2 regions of the Paenibacillus sp. Leaf72 genome follow, and region 1 is predicted to be linked to the other one. Evidence: riboswitches for the same ligand, from Rfam matches in the RefSeq annotation. Region 1 holds a riboswitch; the other holds the start of a gene.

Region 1 (3,113 bases):
ATATCTTTGGAAATGATATCGGTCTGGCTCGACAGCTTGCGAATTTCCTCCGCTACTACAGCAAAGCCTCTGCCATGCTCGCCTGCACGCGCCGATTCAATCGAAGCATTCAGCGACAATAAATTCGTCTGTGTGTTCAAATCCTGAATGCCGCCCAAAAACTTCGTTACATTATTGTAGCGCTCATTGATTTGGTCGAAGGACTCGGTAACTCGGGCAAATTGCTGCACCGTCTGATTCACCATCTGCACAACGCCCTTCATATCGGTGGAGCCTATACGCGATGACTCTCTCATTTCTTTCATGTCGCGATTAATATATTCGGTTGAAGCCGCAATTTGCTGCGAGCTTGCCGATATTTGCTCCGTTACGGCCGAGATCGAAGTTGCATCATCATACTGGGTCATCAAAATCGTTTTGCCGTTGCCAATCTCTTCCTTCACCTGCTCGGAAGCGTTCTGATTGCGAACAATCATATCGCCCATATTGCGCGAGGCTTGCAGAACAACCGTGCTTACATCCATAGTCGAACGAAGGGTGTCACGAAGCTCACTTCCCATTTGCGCCAGCGAGCGGTCAATTTGACCAAATTCATCTTGGCGATCCAGCTTCTCATCATAGGTGAAATCGTTATTTTGATAAGCGGTAATACGCTTCATTAAACCAACGATGCCTTTTTTTACATTCCGGCTTAACGAATACGACATGAGGAACGGCAGTACTGCCAGCAAAACAATATTGATGATAATAATCGTATTGGCAGCTGCAATACTTTTATTTAATGTCTCCTGTGTAGCGACCGTATCCACTTCGAGCCAATTTTCTACCGTTTCATTCGCAAAGCTGAGAACAATCGTATATGTACTGACAAGCTGTTTGACCTTGGCGGAGCGGTCTTCAATGGTTAGCAGGCTGTGATTGCCGTTTTCTTTATTAAGCTGCTCCAGTGCAAGGCCAAACACATTGCCTTGGTTCGAATAGGCGGTGCCGTTATCCCCGTGAGGATATTTTTCATCCAGGTACGCTAGTGTAACCTTCAATTTTTCTACCCGCTCGGGCATCGACTTAAGTGCCAAGTTGATTCCATCGTCGCCGGTGCTGCCGTTTTCTACGGCATCAATCATCGAAAGCAGCGTGCGCAGCATCGAATCCGATATCCCTTGATATTCTTTTTTGGCCTCCTGAAGCTCATTTGAAGCTTTCACTGCACTTCTAACCGAAGCATTTTGCATAAAAATCCACCCGCCAGCGACGACGTTGAACAAGGTGATTAATGAAGTGATAAACAACAGCTTCGTTGTAACCTTTTGTTTCTTCAAGAAATCAGAAATCCTTGATGTCCATTTTAACCATTTTGCCTCTCTCAATCGGTTAATCATCATTTTCTCTCCATCTCTCCTATTACACTGAAAAAACAAAAGCTATCCAATCACCGCGACGAATTGAACAGCTGAATCAGCCTATAGTCCTGTACCGGTGGTTTGGCTGCCATAGTTCAATACCTTAGGCCCATAACTTTGCGCCCCTATCTTTCAATAAGTTTGCCTTTTTCAGTATGTAATTTTCTATTTATTTCGACACTTTTAAAGTATAATTTAGGAAAACCTTTTTGTAAATTATAAAAAGCGAGATTATCTGACATGATACTTTGAAACTAGTGCCTAACAACGTTATAATATTAGCGAATGCTAGCTATTAATGAGATTTTAGGGGGGACAAGATGGATTTTCGACTAGATTTAATTGAGGATAAAATCGAATTTTTTGAGGCTTTTGACTTACGTACGCTCGAAAAGCACATTGACCAGCAAATTGAAGCGAATAAAGCACTGCTATTACAAGTTCATGCGATTAGTCATCATGCGGTGTTTCATCCCGATCGCGGGAAAATGCTGTACAGCGCAGTCGTTCATTTTAAAGTTAAAAAATAGGCCAATTCGGGCATTTGAACGCTGCCCGAATTTTTTTCAAAAAAATTTAAAAAAGGTATTGCATCCTCCTAAAGTTCTGTGGCATAATACATCTTGTGTCCGATACATAACCGCGCCGTTGTAGCTCAATTGGTAGAGCAACTGACTTGTAATCAGTAGGTTGGGGGTTCAAGTCCTCTCGACGGCACCATTTTTTTCCCGGGACGTAGCTCAGCTTGGTAGAGCACCTGGTTTGGGACCAGGGGGTCGCATGTTCAAATCGTGTCGTCCCGATATTTTATAAGTTGTTTCAAGCAGGCCCTCTAACTTAGAAGGGTTTTTTATTTTTTTCATTAAAAATAAACCGCGCTTAGCTGGAAGTTTTGCTGCCCCCGCTAAGCGCGGCTTTTCTTTTGCCCCAATAGATTCATTAATGATGCTGCCGAATCATCGCCTCTGCGGTGAGCAGCCCTGACATGGCAACCATCGGCGTTCCCCCGCCGGGATGGGTCGTTCCGCCCGCAAACCATAGTCCGCGCAAATCCGCACGATTGGACGGCCGCAAAAACGTCTGCTTTGCTGAATTCGAGGAAATGCCATAGATGGCGCCGCGAAATGCCGACGTATCCCGCTCCAAATCCTCCGGTGTATACAAAGCAAGCTGCTCTGCTTCCCGATCCAGTCCCTCCAAGCCATAGGCAGCCAGCTGCTTCAACAGACGGCCCTGATAGCGCTCCGCCTCCCGCTCCCAGCTCCAAGCGTCCGACGTATACGGGGCATTCGCCAAAATAAACAGGTTGCTGCCTCCTTCCGGCGCCAGTTCCTGTTCCATATAGGCGGAACAGCATACATAAATCGCAGGATCGGCAGGAGCCTCGCGGCGCGCGAAAATCGCCGAAAATTCCTCCCCATACCTTTCCGGATAAAATACAGTATGATGCAGCAGCTTATCGTAACGTCTGCGTATGCCTGCAAGAGTGACAAAGCCGGACAGAGAAGGCTCGTAAGTTGAAATATGGCGATTCGTCATGGCAGGCCGCAGCTGCTCGCCGAGCAAATCGCGGCATACGGACAGCACATCTCCGTTCGCGAGCACCAGATCGGCTGGCACAAAACCGCATTCCGTCTCTACTCCGCTTACGCCGCCGCCTTTTGCAGCAATGCGCTGCACACGCACCGAGGTGCGTATTTCCGCCCCCATTTC
Region 2 (3,113 bases), on a different contig from region 1:
TATAAAGTCTGAGCATCTTTTGTACCTAGATTAAAGCTTGTTCCTTTTAGTTTGGGGTGCTCCAATATGGTTTCTAATAGCCACTTGCTAAGTCCTATACCTCGAAACTCGGGTATAACAAATACATCCCCTAACCAGGAAAAGCGGACAAGGTCGGTGACAACTCGCGCAAAACCAACTAGCTTCGCTTGTTCCTTAAGCGGATTCCCCTGATAAATGCCGTAGCACAAAATGGAGTGTTCAATGGCTGCTTGTACAAGTTCTTTGTCAATTCCGTTTGCCCAATAAGATTCCTCGTTTAGAAATTTATAAATCGTTTCAATATCCAAATAAGCTTTATTTGTGCTAATTGTAAATCCGTCGCTTCTAGTCCAAAGTTTTTGTTCTTCCAAAGGGCTGCAGTCCTTTCTGAGTATTCCTTTGAATTATCATACTGTTGAAGGAATAAAAATTCAATATTCTATGCGGCCTATTATTTTGTAAGTTTTGCGAGATTAAACAGAGATTTTGTCGAGAAATTGTAGAGTTGCCCTATTTATAATGGAGGAGTAGGTGAAAATGGAGACGGACAAGCTTTACGAGCTTCATTTTCAAAAAAATAGCATGTCCAAAGGAATGGTTGAAGAAGATGATGATAACCGAGAAGCGGCAAATGAATGTCATTCGCCATTTTCGCTATCCTGAGCTGGCTTGCTGTATAAGCGAGGGAGCCCAGCACCTACGACAGCTGAATTTGAATCAAATGACCGATTACACCATCGTTCGTGGCTTTTATACCCATCATAGAGGTCATTTTATTGGCATTACAGCTACTTCTGAGGGGCCTTTGTTTTTTTATGACAAGCAGTATTTTCAGCTTTCGGAAGGGAAATTTATGATTACTCTGGAGCATGATGATAAGCGGAACACGTTTTCTTTTTGGTGGGACGGGGTGGAAATATGCCGCCTGAACTACCAGCGTCAGCTTTATCGGTACAATGAGGGAATCGTAGATGATGGTATTCGTGATTTTTTTGCGTGGCTTTATTTGTCGACAGGACCAAGGAAGTTTTGGAGATTCCAAAAGTTTTACACGGTCAAAAGCAGCTAAACGCTGTTTCGGGTATCGGAATTTTATCAACCGACATAGGATTGATAAAACGCATGATGGAGTTGAAGCGAGATGGGCGCAGAACATTTGAAAGAATTTCAAAGCTTGAAGCACGAAGATGAAATGCGGTATATGCTCCTGCTTAGAGACGTAAAGGGCATGCTTAAAGAGCGGAAGGAAGAGCCTTTTATGAAACGGTTAAAGCGGAGATGGATGAAGAAAAACCAGAAAATACAAGCCTCAGCCTGGAAATAAAAAAGATTTAACGTATTGTTTATTGCAAATAATGGGTATATACTAGAGATAATCATAGTTTAATATAAGGTAGTTTTTCTACCTAACACCACTTACAAAACTTTACACGATAACGGCAAACCTGTCGAAAGGCAGGGACGCAAAGCTAAAGGGCCTTCTCTATTATTAGATGGCAGCCTAGCCACCGAAGGGAGTTTTTTTTATGCGCAAAAGTTTAACGGTTATGATTTTGCTGGCGTTGATTCTGTCCGTGTTCCCTCAAGCAACTGCTCAAGTGGCAGCGGCAGCTGGGACAAGCTGGCTCGACGAATCCAATGTGGATAAAGGAAGCATCGGCATTCGTTATGAGGTCAAGTCAGGCGTAGATACAAGGCTGGTTGTAGCCAAAGACGGCAAAAATTATACGTATGCGCTCCGGACAAACCAGACAGAAGAATGGTTTGCGCTTCAACTGGGCAATGGAGATTATACGATTTCATTATTGGAAAACGTAAGTGGTACCAAAAAATATAGAGCAGTTCATACAGGCAAAGTTACCTTGAATTTGAGTGACAGCAGCCTCGTCTATTTGAACTCCATTCAAAATATTGATTGGAGCAGCAACAGCAAAGCGGTTAAGAAAGCATTGGAACTGACTAAGGGAGCAAAGACGGATACCGAGAAGGTAACGGCGGTTTACAATTATATTGTAGCGAATATTTCTTACGATCATCAGCTTGCGGCTAAGGTGACCAACGATTATTTGCCTCAAATCGATCGTACCTTTAGTTCGCAGAAAGATATTTGCTACGGCTACGCTGCATTAATGGCAGGCATGCTTCGCAGCTTGGACATTCCGGCCAAGATGGTGACGGGCAAAGCGTCTGATGTATCAAATTATCACGCCTGGAATGAAGTATATTTGGACGGCAAATGGATCACGATCGATACGACGCTTGATGCTGGCCTGAAGAACAGCAAGAAAGCGGGCAAAATGATTAAAGACAGCTCGCGTTATACGGCTGCTAAAGTTTATTAAACGGAAATAAACACATATAACTCAATAGGTACACACAGAAGCTTCGTCTATCCTTCATCGGATGGACGAAGCTTTTTTGCAGTTATTTAGCTGACGGATAAAGGGGAGGCTTGTAAAGTTTTTGTACAGTTGGGCTGGATATAATTTTCTTATTTGAATACAAGGAGGAAGAGGATGGAAAATGACGTGGTATTTGTAAGGTAATGTTTTTGTACTAGGCATTATCGGTATTCACAACAAGAGAGAAACTAGAGGAGATAGAGAAAAAGAGAGGATTGATGAGATGCCCGCAAGTAGACAGAGAGCGATCAGGCACAAGATTTCCTGGATCATGCTGCTCGTTTTGCTGCTGCAAGCTGCATTACAGCCATTCGCAGCACCGGTACAGGCAGCAGGACCGATTACAGGGCTGACTTTTACAAAGACAGCCAGTGTGAGCACTGTTAATGTAGGAGATACCTTCAAGTATACGATCTTGTATCAGGCAGATGGAGCGACTCATGTCGGTAAGAATGTAACGATTGTTGATACAGTACCGGCACAATTTGAAATTGTAGATGGCTGGGAGGATGGAGGCTGGGATACGAAAAATGGCCAAACTCTAACCGTCAATGCACATCCATTGCCTTCCGGTACTTCGGTGAAGCTGGAAATTCCCGTGAAAGCGAAGCCGACTGGCTCAAGCTCGGTTGTGCCTACGACGAATACGGCGACGATTACACTCGTTGATTCAGCGGAAAGTACAACGGC

The links. A riboswitch is a leader RNA that binds a small molecule or an ion and turns the genes downstream of it on or off. The one in region 1 is predicted to bind cyclic di-GMP.
Region 2: linked by a shared signal. The riboswitch ahead of ASF12_RS32925 (transglutaminase-like domain-containing protein) and the one ahead of ASF12_RS27850 (methyl-accepting chemotaxis protein) in region 1 are both predicted to bind cyclic di-GMP.

Annotation. Positions count from the first base shown of each region.
Region 1 covers NZ_LMLV01000033.1:111,536-114,648, forward strand. Annotated here, with positions in the region: gene ASF12_RS27850 (methyl-accepting chemotaxis protein) at 1-1,319, opposite strand, end outside; cyclic di-GMP riboswitch class I at 1,473-1,556, opposite strand; gene ASF12_RS27855 (YrzA family protein) at 1,721-1,930, shown strand; tRNA gene ASF12_RS27860 (tRNA-Thr) at 2,045-2,120, shown strand; tRNA gene ASF12_RS27865 (tRNA-Pro) at 2,130-2,203, shown strand; gene ASF12_RS27870 (phytoene desaturase family protein) at 2,340-3,113, opposite strand, start outside.
Region 2 covers NZ_LMLV01000035.1:368,236-371,348, forward strand. Annotated here, with positions in the region: gene ASF12_RS32910 (GNAT family N-acetyltransferase) at 1-392, opposite strand, end outside; gene ASF12_RS32915 (hypothetical protein) at 629-1,090, shown strand; cyclic di-GMP riboswitch class I at 1,450-1,534, shown strand; gene ASF12_RS32925 (transglutaminase-like domain-containing protein) at 1,548-2,363, shown strand; gene ASF12_RS32930 (SdrD B-like domain-containing protein) at 2,647-3,113, shown strand, end outside.